3 regions of the Cupriavidus sp. KB_39 genome follow, and region 3 is predicted to be linked to each of the others. Evidence: predicted binding sites of a transcription regulator. Region 3 holds the regulator's gene; each other region holds the start of a gene.
The links. The regulator HrcA, encoded in region 3, represses chaperone genes, less so after heat shock. The targets are predictions, from matches to a motif close to TTAGCACTCNNNNNNNNNGAGTGCTAA.

Region 1 (5,539 bases), on a different contig from region 3:
TGGACGAAGCGGTGCTGCTGGCGGACCGCATCGTCATGATGACGAACGGTCCGGCGGCCACGGTGGGCGAGATCCTGAAGGTGGACCTCCCCCGCCCGCGCGACCGCGTGGCGCTGGCCGACGACAAGGGCTACCACGCCTGCCGCACCGCCGTGCTGGACTTCCTCTACCGCAAACAGCGCAACCCGGCGCTGCGCGAGGCAGCCTGACCCCGGCGGGGATGCGTGGGATGGCGGGCGTGGGCGAAGCCGCCCTGCTCCGCTATCATGAACGGCAGAACGATCCACATATCCCCTCCCGCCATGACATCTGCCGCCCCGACCCTTCCGCCGTTTTCYGCCAGCAAGTACATCAAGGAGATTGGCCGCGGGGTCAATGGCGCCCGGGCGCTGCCCCGCGAGGACGCCCAGGTGCTGTTCGATGCGATGCTGGCCGGCCGCGTCTCCGACATCGAACTGGGCGCCGTGCTGATGGCCTACCGGATCAAGGGCGAGGCGCCGCACGAGCTGGCCGGCATGCTCGAGGCCGCCCACGGACACTGCGCCGCGCTGGCGCCGCCGCCGGACAAGCCCGTGGTCGTCATCCCCAGCTACAACGGCGCGCGCAAGCAGCCGAATCTGGTGCCGCTGCTGGCGCTGCTGCTGGCGCGCGAAGGCGTGCCGACGCTGGTGCACGGCTCGCGCGAGTTCAACGGCCGGGTGACGAGCATGCAGCTGTTCGAGGCGCTCGGCGTGCCGCTCTGCGCCACCACGCAGGCCGCGCAGGACCAGTTGCGCGACGCCGCCAATCCGCTGGCCGTACTGCCGATCGATGTGCTGTCTCCAGCGCTTTCGCGCCTGCTGGACAAGCGTCCYATCATCGGCCTGCGCAATTCCTCGCACACCATCGTCAAGATGCTGCAYCCGGTGGGCAGCCACACGCCGGCCGAGGCGCTGCGGCTCTATAGCTACACCCATCCGGAATACCGCGAGACGCTGACCGATTACTTCTCCCACGAGCCCGCCAACGTGCTGCTGGCGCGTGGTACCGAAGGGGAAGTGGTGGCGGATGCCCGCCGCAGCGGCCGCATCGACTGGCTGCACGACGGCCATCAGCGGACGCTGGTCGATCCGGTAGGCGGGTCGATTGGCGACGTGCCCGAACTGCCGCCGGGCACCGACGTCGGCCTGACCGCCGCCTGGATTCGCAAGGTGCTCGATGGCGACGCGCCGGTGCCGGCGCCCATCGCCACGCAGGTAGCGACCATCCAGGACTGCCTGAAGCAGGCCACGCGCGTGGCCTGGYCYAGCCCGGTCTGACGATTACGGACGATTACGGACGATTAGAGGGCCGATTAAGGCCGGCGCGGAGGCAGCGGAATCCGCTCGGTCTCGCCCGGCACATGCGGGAACTCGTCGRTCTCCCAGCGGCGCGCGGCGTCGTCGATGTCTTCCTTGGTGCTCGCCACGAAGTTCCAGTAGATGAAGCGATGGCCGTCGGTCGGATCGCCGCCCAGCAGCATCACGCGCGCGGCGGTGGTCGCGGTCAGCGTGGCCGGCTCGCCCGGCACCAGCACGGCGAGGTGTTCCCCCGCCAGCGCCTCGCCATCGATCGTCACATCGCCTTCCACCGGATAGAGCCCGCGCTGCACGTGCTCGGGCGGAATCACCAGCGTCGCGCCGGCTTCCATGTCGATGGCCACGTAAAGCGTGCGGCTGTACACGCGGACCGGGGATTCCGCGCCGAAGGCGTCGCCGGCAATCACGATCATCCGCACGCCGGGAAGCTCCAGCTTGGGCAACGTGGCGCCCGGGTGGTGGTGGAACGACGGCGGATCCTTCTCATGCGCCTTCGGCAGCGCCACCCAGGTCTGGATGCCATGCAGCAGCGGACCGGCCTGGCGCGCGGCGTCTGGCGAACGCTCCGAGTGCGTGATGCCGGTGCCGGCGGTCATCCAGTTCACGTCGCCAGGGCGAATCACCTGCTCGCTGCCGAGGCTGTCACGGTGCYTGATCTCGCCTTCGAACAGATACGTCACGGTCGCGAGGCCGATATGTGGATGGGGCCGCACATCCATGCCATTACCCGGCGGCATCGACACAGGACCGAGGTGATCGAAGAAGATGAAGGGGCCCACGGTCTGCGTGGCGGCGGCGGGCAGCAGGCGGCGGACCGTGAACTCGCCGATGTCCCGCACATGGGGCTTGAGCAAGTGTTCGATGGCAGACATGACAGGACTCCTGGCAATGGGATAACAACGGGAAAACAGCGGAAAGCTGGCCGCCAGTGTAGCGAAATGCGCAATACAGCATCCCGAAATCACGATGAAACCGATCGGGGCGAGTTCCCTCTAATCATGGTACGCGACGCTGGCGGCCCGCCAGCCCTTGCCAGACAAGGCGCGGACGCCGCACCGAGGCCCATTAGACTATCCCAACAACGACATTCATTGTCCGGAACTATCAACCCTATAGAAGCTCTAACTTAGCACTCGCCGAACCTGAGTGCTAATATGCGTTGCAGTGCAGTGACTCTTCCGATTCTGGAATCGAGGCACGCCGGCAACCTACCGCCGGATGCGAAAGGAGCAATAAGCGTGACCGCAGTTCTGTCTGCCGACCCAACCAAGATTTCTGGCCGTCTGCCGATGGCCCCCAAGAATGCCGCCGCTGGCAGCCTCGCGCTCGCCTTCCCGGCCGCAGTGGGCAATCTGGATAGCTACATCCAGGCTATCCACCGGATTCCGCTGCTGACCGCCGAGGAAGAGCAGCGCCTCGCGCGCGACCTGCGCGACCATGAATCCGTCGATGCCGCCCGCCGGCTGGTGATGTCCCACCTGCGTCTGGTGGTGTCCATCGCCCGCCAGTACCTGGGCTACGGCCTGCCGCATGCGGATCTGATCCAGGAAGGCAACATCGGGCTGATGAAGGCCGTGAAGCGCTTCGACCCGGATCAGGGCGTGCGTCTGGTGTCGTACGCGATGCACTGGATCAAGGCCGAAATCCACGAATACGTGCTGAAGAACTGGCGCATGGTCAAGGTGGCGACCACCAAGGCCCAGCGCAAGCTGTTCTTCAACCTGCGCAGCCACAAGACCGGCGCACACACGTTCACGCCCGAGCAGGTGGAAGCCGTGGCGCGCGAACTGAACGTGAAGCCCGAAGAAGTGATGGAGATGGAGACCCGCCTYTCGGGCGGCGACCTAGCGCTGGAAGGCCAGATCGACGACGGCGAGGAGGAATTCGCCCCCATCGCGTATCTGGCGGACAACCACAACGAGCCGACCCGCGTGCTCGAGGCCAAGCGCCAGGACCGCATGCAGGTCGAAGGGCTGGTCGAGGCGCTGGAGCGTCTGGATGCCCGCAGCCGCCGCATTATCGAGGCACGCTGGCTGGACGTGAACGACGACGGCTCGGGCGGCGCCACGCTGCATGAGCTGGCCGACGAGTTTGGCGTCTCCGCCGAGCGCATCCGCCAGATCGAGGCGGCCGCGATGAAGAAGATGAAGGGTGCGCTGGCGGCTTTCGCCTGATCCTCCGCTCCCCGCAATGCAGAAGGGCCGGTCTTGCGACCGGCCCTTTTTTTGTCTTGCCTTCGCCTTACGACAGCAGCTGCTTCAAATCATGCGCGATCGGGTCCGGCCCCTGGCCGTGGCGCAGGAACAGGCGCAGCTGGCCGTTGGTATCGAACACATAGCTGCCGGCCGAGTGATCCACGGTGTAGTTGTTCGGCGAGGTGCCCGGCACCTTGGCGTAGAAGACCTTGAAGTCCTTGGTCACCTTCTTCAGCGCCGCCTCGTCGGCCGGGCGCAGGCCCAGGAAGCGGGCGTCGAAGGCGGGCACGTACTGGCCGAGCAGCGCGCCCGTGTCGCGTTCCGGGTCCACGGTCACGAACAGCACCTGGACCTTGTCGGCGTCCGGGCCGAGCTTGTCCATCACCGCCTTCAGCTCGGCCATCGTGGTCGGGCAGACGTCCGGGCAGTGCGTGTAGCCGAAGAACATCACCACGGCCTTGCCCTTGAAGTCAGCCAGCGTGCGGGTCTTGCCGCTCGGATCCAGCAGCGAGAAGTCCTTGCCGAACTCGGTGGCGCCCGAGATATCCACGTTCTTGAACGAGGGCTTGGGCTGCCCGCAGGCGGCCAGCAGAGCCGTGCAGAGTGCCAGCAGGCAGAGGCGGCGGAACTGGGCAAGGAGGGACGGAGAGCCGGGGAGAGTCATCGGGATACGCGGTGGTCGGGAGAGGTGCCCGGAAGTATCGCCGATCACATCGGCGCTGGCCTCCGGGCGCGGCAAGATGCCGCAGGCGGGCCATCAGACCTGCGGCACGAACTTGAAGTAGTGATCCACCAGCAACGCCGCGAACAGCAGCGAGAGGTACAGGATCGAATAGCGGAAGGTGCGTTGCGCTAGCGCGTCCGAGTAGTTGCGGAACAGCTTCCAGGCGTAGCCGAGGAACACCAGCCCCAGGCCCAGCGCGGCGGCGAGGTAGATATAGCCGCTCATGCCGTAGACGAACGGCAGCAGCGTGGCGGCGATCATCACCAGGGTGTACAGCAAAATGTGGAGCAGCGTGTACTTTTCGCCATGGGTGATCGGCAGCATCGGCAGGCCGGACTTGGCGTAGTCGGCGCGGCGATACAGGGCCAGCGCCCAGAAGTGCGGCGGGGTCCAGGTGAAGATGATCAGCACCAGGAACCACGCCTCGGCCGGCACCGTGCCGGCCACGGCGGCCCAGCCCAGCGCAGGCGGCATGGCGCCCGACAGCCCGCCGATGACGATGTTCTGCGGCGTGGCCGGCTTGAGCAGGATCGTGTAGACCACGGCGTAGCCGAGGAAGGTGGCGAAGGTCAGCCACATCGTCAGGTCATTGGCGAACACGTGCAGCAGCCACATGCCGGCGCCGCCGAGGATGGCCGAGAACACCAGCGTCTGCGCGCTGGAGATCTCACCGGTGGCGGAAGGCCGCCACGCGGTGCGGCGCATCAGCGCGTCGACTTTCTGCTCGACCAGGCAGTTGATGGCGAACGCGGCACCGGCCAGCAGCCAGATGCCAGCGGCACCGCCGAGCAGCACCGACCAGGGCACCATGCCGGGCGTCGACAGGAACATGCCGATGACGGCACAGAACACGGCCAGTTGCGTGACGCGCGGCTTGGTCAGCGCGGCATATTGGCGAGCCAGGTGCCGAATTCGGCCCACGGAGGAATGAGGTTGGGTAGCGGAGACCACGGGGGGCATCTTGTCCTTCATGTGGCGCGCGCGGCTGAGGCGGATTGAGCAGCGGCGCCGGCATAACGTGTCGCGAGGGTCGCGAGGCCGATATTGTAGTGGAGACGGAGCAACAGCATCAGCAACAGGGCCGCGCCGCCGTTGTGCGCCACCGCCGCGCCGAGCGGCCAGTCGAACACGATATTGGACATGCCGGTGGCCAGTTGCAGCGCCAGCACGGCCAGCAGCCATGTGGCGTGGCGCGTCAGGCCCTCCATCCGGCGCGCGCGCAGGCCGAACCAGGCCAGGAAGCCGAGCACCACGAAGGCAAAGCCGCGATGCACCCAGTGGAT
Region 2 (5,224 bases), on a different contig from region 3:
GACCCCGCGCCGGGCCCCGCTCCGAGCCCGGCGCCGGACCCTGTGCCCGATGTGCCCAGGCCGGTACGTCCGCTGTATCGGCCAGAGGTGGGCGCGTATCTTGCCAATCAACGCCTGTCGGGCCAGATGTTCGTGCATAGCCTGCATGATCGYCGCGGCGAGCCGCAGTATGCGGAGGGGGTGGGCCTCGTGGGGCAAGGCAAGCCGGGTGCGGGCTGGCTGCGCATGGTGGGCAAGTGGGAAGGCGGGCGTAGCAAGGATGGCGTGTTCAAGACCAGCACCGATTCGTTCCTGCTGCAAGGCGGCGCGGAGTTGGCGACGTGGCAGGCGGGCGGCGTGGCGAGCCGCCTGCATGCGGGCGTGATGGGCAGCTACGGCTACGCCAGCAGCGATGCCGAGGCGCAAGCCAACAGTGCACACGCGAAAGGCAAGGTCGAGGGCTGGAGCCTCGGGATCTACGGCACCTGGTACCAGGACGACGAGAAGAAGCACGGCGCCTATGCCGACGCATGGTTCCAGTACGGCTGGTTCAGCAACCGCGTGGAAGGCGACCAGTTGCCCACGGTGAAGTACAGCGCGAACGGGCTGGCGGTGTCTGGCGAGGTCGGCTATGCCATGCCGCTGCGCGGCGGCTGGGTCGTCGAACCGCAGGCGCAGTTGATCTACGTCGACTACAACGAGAGCGACATCGACGAGCCGAACGGCACCCGCGTGCGTGGCGCCAGTGCGAGCGGCATCCTGACGCGGCTGGGCGTGCGAACGCACCGCACGTTCGTGCGCGAAGACGGTCGCAAGCTGCAACCCTATGTCACGCTCAACTGGTGGTACTCGGACACCGAGAGCCACATCGCCTTCAACCAGGTGCAACTGGGTTCGATGTACCCGCGCAACCGCTTCGAAGCCAAGGTGGGCATGAACCTGGCGCTGAACAAGTCGTGGTCGGGCTGGACCAGCGTGTCCGGCGCATGGGGCCAGCAGGATTACTACCAATACGCGGTGCGTGTGGGCGTGCGATACGCGTGGTGACCGGCACGGCCTGCCGGATGAGGGGTCAGCGCAACACCCGGACCGCAGACTTGCGTTTGCCGCGTCAGCACGGTACAAACGAACGCAACCATCACGACACGGGGTTGGACATGGCCACTCAGGAAAGCGCGCTGACGTTTGCGCTGCTCGCCGTGCCCGCGCGCGCGGCCATCTGCCGCGCCTTGCTCGAGGCCGGCGATGACGGCCTGCCGGCCGACCAGCTCGCCCAGCTTGCCGGGCTCACCCTCCATCGCGCGGCCCATCACTTCAGCGAGATGGTGCAGGCCGAGGTGCTCGTCCTCGTCATTCGCGACCGCCGGGTCGGCTATGTGCTCAAGGCGCGCCGCGAGGTGCGCGAGGCGCTGGGCTACCTCGACAGCAGCGGACTCGACTAAGCCGGGGGCCGGGCGGCCGCGATCCGGGCGATGTTGTTGCGCGCGGCTTGCTCGGCATCGGCAAAGGCGGGCGTCAGGAACAGCCGCTCGCGCTGCGCCAGCGTAGTGAGGAAGCCCACGCGGCGTGCCATGAAGGCCGCGTGCAGCGCCGCGCCGGCCAGCCCGGTGCGCCGGGCCAGCAGCGCGCGGTTCTCCTCGAACACGGCTTGCGTATAGGCGTCGAACGCCTCGGCGGGGGCCGCCAGCCGGTACAGGTCCAGATCGAGCACCGTGGCCGCGTCGGGCGCCGTCGGCGTGTGCGCGCGGGTGTCCAGCACGATCTGCATGGCCTGGCGCAGCACGTCGTCGTCCACCTCATCCACCATGGTTTCGATCAACGCCGCCGAGGCGGCCTCGTTGTGCTCGCAGCCGGGCACGTACACGGCGTCATGAAACAGCACCGCCAGCGCCTGCGCCGGGTTCAGCGCGAGGCCCCGGGCGTGCGCCACCTCGAACATCTCGAGCACATGGGTGCGGCCGTGGTAGCGGCGATAGGGCGCCTCATAGAGCGCCAGCGCCTGGAGCACGGTCTGGCGCGGCAGGAAGTCCAGGCGGGCCAGCGCGGCCGGCCAGTCCGGCGCGAAGCGGGGCATCTCGCCCGCGTCGGTCCGCACCGGCTCGGTGAAGACTTCCGCCGTGCGCACCCACAGGATCGAGCGGTCGCGCATGGACTCGTAGACCACCACGGGCGCCAGGTCGGCCTCGAAGCGGCCCAGGCCGGTCACACGGTAGGCGCCGCCCTTGTAGTGGCGGTAAGGCATGCCCGGCACGAGGTCCGGGTCGTTCGGCATCGGTATCGACTTCGGAATGGGATTCGCCAAGATATAGACTCCACGGTTGCGGCGGATCATAAGTCATAGGGTAAACCCTTGTGTAGGGAAACCCCGTATTCAGCGCCTGTCTTGAAAACGACAACCCTCGTCCCTATAATTAGCACTCCCCGGGGGTGAGTGCTAACAGAGCCCTTGCGGTACCCGAAAACCGTTGGCCGTCGCCTTCAGACGGCCATTTGTGAATCAAAACTCACTTTTTGTACCTAGGAGTCCGTATGAACCTGCGTCCTCTGCACGACCGTGTGATCGTGAAGCGTCTGGACAATGAAACCAAGACCGCATCCGGCATCGTGATTCCCGACAATGCTGCCGAGAAGCCCGATCAAGGCGAAGTCCTCGCCATCGGCCCCGGCAAGAAGGATGACAAGGGCAACAACATTGCCCTCGACGTCAAGGTGGGTGACCGCGTGCTGTTCGGCAAGTATGCCGGCCAAGGCGTGAAGGTGGATGGCCAGGAACTGCTGGTCATGCGCGAAGAAGACATCATGGCCGTGGTCAACAAGTAATCCACGCGTCACTCGTACAGATCAGGAGAAACAGAACATGGCAGCAAAAGACGTAGTGTTCGGCGACGCCGCCCGTGCCAAGATGGTCGAAGGCGTGAACATTCTCGCCAACGCAGTGAAGGTGACCCTGGGCCCGAAGGGTCGCAACGTGGTGCTGGAGCGCAGCTTCGGCGGCCCGACCGTGACCAAGGACGGCGTGTCCGTGGCCAAGGAAATCGAACTGAAGGACAAGCTCCAGAACATGGGCGCGCAGATGGTCAAGGAAGTGGCTTCCAAGACCAGCGACAACGCCGGTGACGGTACCACCACCGCTACCGTGCTGGCCCAGTCGATCGTCCGCGAAGGCATGAAGTTCGTTGCCGCCGGCATGAACCCGATGGACCTGAAGCGCGGCATCGACAAGGCTGTCGGCGCTGCCGTGGAAGAGCTGAAGAAGCTGTCCAAGCCCACCACCACCAGCAAGGAAATCGCCCAGGTTGGCGCGATCTCGGCCAACAGCGACGCCTCGATCGGCGAGCGCATTGCCGAAGCCATGGACAAGGTTGGCAAGGAAGGCGTGATCACCGTGGAAGACGGCAAGTCGCTGGCCGACGAGCTGGAAGTCGTGGAAGGCATGCAGTTCGACCGCGGCTACCTGTCGCCGTACTTCATCAACAACCCGGAAAAGCAGGTTGTTGCCCTGGACAGCCCGTTCGTCCTGCTGTTCGACAAGAAGGTGTCGAACATCCGTGACCTGCTGCCGGTGCTGGAGCAAGTGGCCAAGGCTGGCCGTCCGCTGCTGATCATCGCCGAAGACGTCGAGGGCGAAGCCCTGGCAACGCTGGTGGTGAACAACATCCGTGGCATCCTGAAGACCGCTGCCGTGAAGGCCCCGGGCTTCGGCGACCGCCGCAAGGCCATGCTGGAAGACATCGCCATCCTGACCGGCGGTACCGTGATCGCCGAGGAAATCGGCCTGACGCTGGAAAAGGCGACCCTGAACGACCTGGGCCAAGCCAAGCGCATCGAGATCGGCAAGGAAAACACGATCATCATCGACGGCGCCGGCGACGGCTCGGCCATCGAAGGCCGTGTGAAGCAGATCCGCGCCCAGATCGAAGAAGCCACTTCGGACTACGACCGTGAAAAGCTGCAAGAGCGCGTGGCCAAGCTGGCCGGCGGTGTTGCCGTGATCAAGGTTGGCGCTGCCACCGAAGTCGAAATGAAGGAAAAGAAGGCACGCGTGGAAGACGCGCTGCACGCCACCCGCGCTGCCGTGGAAGAAGGCATCGTCCCCGGCGGTGGTGTGGCCCTGCTGCGCGCCCGCGCTGCGATCTCGGGTCTGCAAGGCGAGAACGCCGACCAGAACGCCGGTATCAAGATCGTGCTGCGCGCCATGGAAGAACCGCTGCGCCAGATCGTGCTGAACGCTGGTGAAGAGGCTTCGGTCGTGGTGGCCAAGGTGATCGAAGGCAACGGTAACTACGGTTACAACGCTGCCTCGGGCGAGTACGGCGACCTGGTGCAAATGGGCGTGCTGGACCCGACCAAGGTGACCCGCACCGCGCTGCAAAACGCCGCTTCGGTTGCTTCGCTGATGCTGACCACGGACTGCGCCGTGGCTGAATCGCCGAAGGAAGAGTCGGCTCCGGCCATGCCGGGCGGCATGGGCGGCATGGGCGGCATGGACGGCATGATGTAAATCACGCCGGACCAGACGAGGCCTTCGGGTCTCGTCGACGTCTGACAAAAACCCCCGCGGGCGCAAGCTCGCGGGGGTTTTTGTTTGGGGGCGGAGGGGGCGGGGGTCTAGATCTCCACCACCCGCCCCCAATCAAACACCGGGTTCTCCGGGTTGCCCGTTCGTCTCGATATATACCCGCGCGGGTTGCAGACTACGCGGGACTGGTCGATCCAGTAGTCGAAGCTGGTGTGGGTGTGGCCGTGGATCCAGAGGTCGGCTTGGGCCACGAGGTCGGGGCGGCGGGAGAGGAAGCCGGCGGAGACGATGTCGTGGGCGTAGCGGGGGTCCAGGCTGCCGAGGTCGGGGCCGTGGTGGGTGACGACCACGGTCTTGCCGTCGAAGGGTTCGGCCAGGGTGTCCGTCAGCCAGGCGGTGGCGGCGCGGTGGCGGGCCAGGGCGTCGGCGGGGGTGTAGGGGCGATGCTGGCCGGCCTCGTCGGTGGTTTCGATCAGCCGGTAGTCCACCACCACGCGGGCGCAGGCCTGCATGGCGTCGTCGATGCGGTCGGTGCCGTAGAGGCAGTAGTCGGTCCACCAGGTGGTGCCGATCACGCGCACCGGGCGGCCGTCGCCATCGGCGTACTCGGCCACGGCGCCGTTGAGCAGCGCCACGTTGGGCGCCGCCTCCGCCGCTTCGGCCATCAGGCGGTCCACGGTGTCGAAGTTGTTCTCGTAGTACTCATGGTTGCCGGGCACGTAGACC
Region 3 (5,823 bases):
CGGTGATCGAGATGATCGGGATGGGGGGATTGAGCGTCGTCTGACATCGCAGGGTTCCTGGAAACAACAACGCCCGGGCGTTCAGGCACCGGGCGTCGGGTCAGGCTTGGGGGTTTCCGGCTTGCGCGGGATTTAGCGCGGCGCCGAGACCGTCACCAGTGCCGGGCGCAGCACGCGCTCGGCAATCATGTAGCCGCGCTGGAGCACGTTCACCACGGTGTTGGGCTCCTGCTCGGACGGCACCATCGAAATCGCCTGATGACGATGCGGGTCGAACTTCTCGCCCACCGGGTTCAACTCGACGATCTTGCCGCGCTCGAAGGCGGCGGCCAGCTGGCGGGCGGTCAGCTCCACGCCTTCGCGCAGCTTCTTGAGGTCGCCGGTGTTGTCGGCCAGCGCAGCCTGCAGGCTGTCCATCACGGGCACGAGGTTGTCGGCGAAGTTCTCGATCGCGAACTTGTGTGCCTTGCTGACCTCGTCCTGCGACCGGCGGCGGATGTTCTCGCCCTCTGCCGTGGCGCGCAGGAACAGCTCGTAGTTTTCCTTGGCCTTGGCCTCCAGGTCGGCCACCTGTTGCGTGAGGCGGGCCACGTCATCGCCGGCCGGGGCGTCCGTGCCAGGCTGCTGGGCGCGCAGGGCATCGTCCGCCGCCTGCGGCGTGCTCGAAGCTGAAGATGGCGTCTGGGTCTGGTTCTGTTCTTCCATGTCGATCCGTATCAAATCTAAAACTCGGCCCGCCTGGCGCAGGCCGTCGGGTGGGTCGGGATGCCAAACCGGCAAGTCTAGCCGCAGTTGGCGCCACTCCCCGTTTTTTCAAGTGTGAAGGGGGCGAGACGCCGAAATACGCGGTTACAAAGCCGTGATTGATGCAATCTGGTGTTCATTGCTTTGCTGCAACGCAATGACTAAGATCTATCAATGAAAAATGACAAAAATAACGGGAGCACGCTGTGAATCATTTTGGTGCATCCTTCGGAAGGTTCGCCATGCACAAGCTGCCTGTTGTTACCGTGTGCCTACTCGCCGCGCTGTCGGTGATGACACTCTTCATCTGCGCCTCCGGCGCGTTCACGCCGCGTGAAACCGAGTATGGCAGCGGCAAGGCGGTGTTCAAGCACTACATCGTTCCGTACTTCCCGTACAACCGCTGAATCCCTAATTTCTGAAATCGTCGATCCGGCGCCGGTCGCGCTTGGTCGGGCGGCCCTGTAGCTGCGCCGTCGGCTCAGGCTGCATGCGCCGCCGTTCCGCCTCTTCCTGACGCCGGGCCTGGCTTGCCGGCGTTTCTGCATACAGCGTCTGCGCCACGGGCGCCGACCCGCGCGAGGCGGCCACGCCCTTCACCTCGATCTCCCAACGCTGCTGGTGCGCGTCGATCATCACGGCGTCGCCGGGCTTCACTTCGCGTGAATTCTTGACCGGCTGGCCGTTGACCTCCACCCGGCCCCGCTCCACGGCCTCGGCCGCCAGCGAGCGCGTCTTGAAGAACCGGGCGCACCACAGCCATTTGTCGATGCGTTGCCGGGCACCCGCCTCGAAGTCCACATCCATCGTCTAACTCTTTGATTCCTTACGCCGCGGCACCGCGGGTCTGCGCCCGCGAGCGCCGCGCTTCCAACTCGTGCGGATGCGGCTGGCGCAATGGCCAACCTTGCAGATGCTGCAGCGCGATCTCGGCCAGCCCGGCAATCCAGTAGTCCGCATCATTCAGGCAGGGAATGAAATGGAATTCCTGGCCGCCCGCCACGCGGAATTCGGACTGCCCTTCCATGGCGATTTCCTCGAGCGTCTCGATGCAATCGGCCGGGAAGCCGGGGCAGAACACGTCCACGCGATGCGTGCCGACCTTGCCGAGTTCGGTCAGCGTCGGCGCGGTATAGGGCTGGAGCCATTCCGCCTTGCCGAAACGCGACTGAAACGTCACTTGATACTGACCCGCTTGCAGGCCGAGCGCCTCGCCCAGCATCCGCCCGGTCTTCAGGCATTCGCAATGGTAGGGGTCGCCCAGATCCAACAATCGGCGCGGCAGGCCGTGGAAGGACAGGATCAGCTTGTCGCCCCGGGCAAAGTCCGGCATGCCGTGCTGCGCCCAATAACCGCTCACCTGCTGCTGCAGGGCCGAAATATAGGCCGGATGATCGTGAAAGTGCTTTATCAGTCTCAATTCCGGCTGATTTCGCCAGCCGGCGAGCACGCGAAAGACCTCGTCGAACGCGGTGGCCGTGGTCGTCCCGGAATACTGCGGATAAAGTGGCAATAACAGCACTTGTTCCGTACCCTGCCGGCGCAGGGCCTCCATAACCGAAGCAATCGACGGATTGCCGTAGCGCATGGCGCAGGCCACGGTCACGTCGTGGCCGAGCCGGTGCATGTGCTGCTGGAGCGCGTGGGCCTGACGCTCGGTGTGCACCAGCAGCGGCGAGCCGGTCATGTGCGCCTCGCGCAGCCAGATCGATTCGTACTTCATGGCCGAAGCGCGCGAGCGGAACGGCAGGATCAGCCCGTGCAGGATCGGCAGCCAGGCCAGACGCGGGATCTCGACCACACGGGGGTCGGACAGGAACGCCTTCAAATACTGCCCCACCGCCTTGGGCGTGGGCGAATCCGGCGTGCCCAGGTTGATAAGCAGGATGGCCGTGCGGGGCGCCTGGCCATGCTGGTAAGCCGGTTCTGCCGAGAACGTCATAGGGTTTCCGGAAATGGCGGGCGCCACGCACGCGCTGTCACGTGGCGTGCCCGCAAGCTGCCATCAGTTCTGGGAGAGCGCGCTCGAGAGCAGCCGCGCGGTGATGTCGACGATCGGGATGACCCGTTCATAGGCCATCCGCGTCGGGCCGATCACGCCGAGCGTGCCGACGATCTGCCCATCGACACCATAGGGCGCGGTAATGACGGCCATGTCTTCGAGCGGCACGAGCTGGCTTTCGCCGCCGATGAAGATCTGCACGCCCTGCGCGTGGCTCGAGACATCGAGCAGCTGCAGCAGGTTGGTCTTGTGTTCGAAGACATCGAACAGCCGGCGCAGCTTGTCCATGCTGGACGACAGGTCTTCCACCTCGAGCAGCTTGCGCTCGCCGGAGATGAACACCTGGTCGTCATCCTCGGCCATGGCGCTGCTGCCCGCCTCCACGGCGGCCTGCATCAGCGCTGACATATCGCGGCGGATGTCCTGCAATTCCACGCGCAGATGGCTGCGCACGGCATCGAAACTCATGCCGGCGTAGTGGGAATTGAAGAAATTGGCCGCCTCGATCAGCTGGGCGGGGGTGTACGGCAGTTCGGTCTGGATGATGCGGTTCTGGACGTCGCCCTCGGGGCTGACGATGATCAGCAGGATGCGCTTCTCCGACAGGCGCATGAACTCCACCTGGCGGAACGACTGGCCCCGGCGCGGCGTCATGATCACGCCGGCAAAGCGGGAGAGGTTCGACAGCGTATGCGCGGCGGCCGTGATCATCCGCTGCGGCCCCAGCTGTTGTCCGCCCAGCTGGCCCTGGATCTGGCCGGTCAGCGCGGCCAGTTCGGCGGTCATCTCGATGGTGCCACCCTCCAGCGGGCGCGCCGTGAGCATCGAATCGACGAACAGCCGGTATCCGCGCGGCGTGGGAATCCGGCCGGCCGACGTATGCGGGCTGGCGATGAACCCCATTTCCTCGAGGTCGGACATCACATTGCGGATGGTCGCCGGCGAGAGATCGAGACCCGAGTACTTGGACAGGGTGCGCGAGCCCACGGGCTGGCCTTCGGCGATGTAGCGCTCGATCAGGGTCTTGAGAAGCGTTTTCGAACGTTCGTCCATAGTGCCCCGATTTTAAACAACTTTCCCCGGTTCGGGCGGGCTTCGCACCGGTGCGTGCCCGCCTACTGACAATGGTCACGGCGGTATGGTCTAATCCCGGCATGTCTGCCCCCCAGAACCCAGCCATCGCCCCCGCCGCCGCGCCCCGCGCCGCGTTCCAGACCGTTGCCCTGGTCGGCCGGTACGCGACCGCCGGCATCGAGGGCCCGCTCGAGGAACTGGCCGCCGTCATCTCGCGCAACGGCCAGGACGTGGTGTTCGAGCGCGAAACCGCGCAGGCGACCGGCCTCTCCGGCTACCCCGTCTTCTCGGCCGACGAGATCGGGCGCGAGGCCGACGTGGCCGTGGTGCTCGGCGGCGACGGCACGCTGCTGGGCCTGGCCCGCCAGCTGGCCGGGCTCAATGTGCCGCTGATCGGCGTGAACCATGGCCGGCTGGGCTTCATGACCGACATCCCGCTCGAAGACGTGACGCGCGCCCTGCCCGAGATGCTGGCCGGCCGCTACGAGGCCGAGACCCGCATGCTGCTGGAATCCCGCGTGATCCGTGACGACGGCGTGATCTTCTCCGCGCTGGCGTTCAACGACGTGGTGGTCAACCGCTCGGGCATTTCCGGCATGGTCGAGCTGGCCGTCTCGGTGGACGGCTATTTCATGTACAACCAGCGTTCGGACGGCCTGATCGTCTCCACGCCCACCGGTTCCACCGCCTACGCGCTGGCCGCCGGCGGACCGATCCTGCATCCTACGCTGTCTGGGCTGGTACTGGTGCCAATTGCTCCGCACGCGCTGTCCAATCGCCCGATCGTGCTGCCGCACGACGCCGAAGTGACGATCGAGGTGGCCACCGCGCGCGACGCGAGCGCCAATTTCGACATGCAGTCTCTGACCTCGCTGCTGCAGGGCGACCGGATCGTCGTGCGCCGCTCCAGCAAGACCGTGACCCTGTTGCATCCGGTGGGCTACAACTACTACGCCACGCTGCGCAAGAAGCTGCACTGGCACGAATACCCGACCGAGGACAACCGGCTCTGAGCCGGCCCCCACTCCCCCCAAGGCCACGATGCTCCGCAGCCTGTCCATCCGCGATTTCGTCATCGTCGATACGCTCGACCTCGACTTCACCACCGGCTTCACCGTCTTCACCGGCGAGACCGGCGCCGGCAAGTCCATCCTGATCGATGCACTGGCCCTGGTGCTCGGCGAACGCGCCGACGCCGGCGTGGTGCGCGAAGGCAGCACCCGCGCAAGCATCAGCGCCACCTTCGGCACGCACGCGGCGCTGGACGCCTGGCTGGCCGAGCGCGAACTGTCCGGCGACGAAACCGGCCTCGACGGCGAAGGCACCGTGCTGCTGCGCCGCACCGTCGATGCGGGCGGGCGCAGCAAGGCGTTCATCAACGGCACGGCGGCCACGCTGACCCAGTTGCGCGAGGTGGGCGACCAGCTTGTCGACATCCACGGCCAGCACGCCCATCAGCTACTGCTCCGCCCGGACGCCCAGCGCCACCTGTTCGACGCCCACGCAGGCCTGACCGAACAGGCCGGCGCGGTGGCGGAGGCGTGGCGGGCCTGGCGCGCCTGCGTGCGCCAGCGCGAAGCCGTGGAGTCGCAATCGCGCGAAATGCAGCTCGAACGCGAGCGCCTGGAATGGCAGGTTGGCGAACTCGACAAGCTGGCGCCGCAGGCGGGCGAGTGGGAAGAGATCCAGGGCGAATACAACCGCCTCTCGCACGCGGCCGGCCTGATCGACGGCAGCCGCGCCGCGCTGGACGCGTTGTCCGAGGCCGATGGCGCCGTGCTGTCCGTGCTCAACAGCGTGGTGCACCGCATCCAGCAACTGGCCGATGTCGATCCCGCGCTACGCGACGTGCTCGCCGCGCTGGAACCGGCGCAGGTGCAGGTCGAGGAAGCCGCGCATTCGCTGACGCGCTACGTCGACCGGCTCGAACTCGATCCGGAACGCCTGCAGGCCGTGGAAGCGCGCATGCAGGCACTGCACACGGCGGCGCGCAAGTATCGCCT

Region 1: a site for HrcA is predicted at 2,464-2,490, ahead of rpoH (RNA polymerase sigma factor RpoH). Genes of this name have one in related genera too.
Region 2: a site for HrcA is predicted at 2,391-2,417, ahead of groES (co-chaperone GroES). Genes of this name have one in related genera too.

The regions. Positions count from the first base shown of each region.
Region 1 covers NZ_JBFREV010000014.1:60,546-66,084, reverse strand. Annotated here, with positions in the region: gene AB4Z27_RS13175 (ABC transporter ATP-binding protein) at 1-209, shown strand, start outside; gene ybiB (DNA-binding protein YbiB) at 303-1,298, shown strand; gene AB4Z27_RS13165 (pirin family protein) at 1,334-2,209, opposite strand; gene rpoH (RNA polymerase sigma factor RpoH) at 2,627-3,511, shown strand; gene AB4Z27_RS13155 (SCO family protein) at 3,579-4,196, opposite strand; gene cyoE (heme o synthase) at 4,290-5,216, opposite strand; gene AB4Z27_RS13145 (COX15/CtaA family protein) at 5,225-5,539, opposite strand, start outside.
Region 2 covers NZ_JBFREV010000012.1:43,562-48,785, forward strand. Annotated here, with positions in the region: gene AB4Z27_RS11685 (autotransporter family protein) at 1-1,026, shown strand, start outside; gene AB4Z27_RS11690 (winged helix-turn-helix domain-containing protein) at 1,137-1,421, shown strand; gene AB4Z27_RS11695 (DUF1653 domain-containing protein) at 1,418-2,251, opposite strand; gene groES (co-chaperone GroES) at 2,509-2,799, shown strand; gene groL (chaperonin GroEL) at 2,837-4,480, shown strand; gene AB4Z27_RS11710 (metallophosphoesterase) at 4,588-5,224, opposite strand, start outside.
Region 3 covers NZ_JBFREV010000002.1:124,094-129,916, forward strand. Annotated here, with positions in the region: gene AB4Z27_RS01885 (thioredoxin family protein) at 1-47, opposite strand, end outside; gene grpE (nucleotide exchange factor GrpE) at 133-705, opposite strand; gene AB4Z27_RS01895 (hypothetical protein) at 987-1,151, shown strand; gene AB4Z27_RS01900 (RNA-binding S4 domain-containing protein) at 1,156-1,551, opposite strand; gene hemH (ferrochelatase) at 1,571-2,686, opposite strand; gene hrcA (heat-inducible transcriptional repressor HrcA) at 2,750-3,799, opposite strand; gene AB4Z27_RS01915 (NAD kinase) at 3,901-4,833, shown strand; gene recN (DNA repair protein RecN) at 4,862-5,823, shown strand, end outside.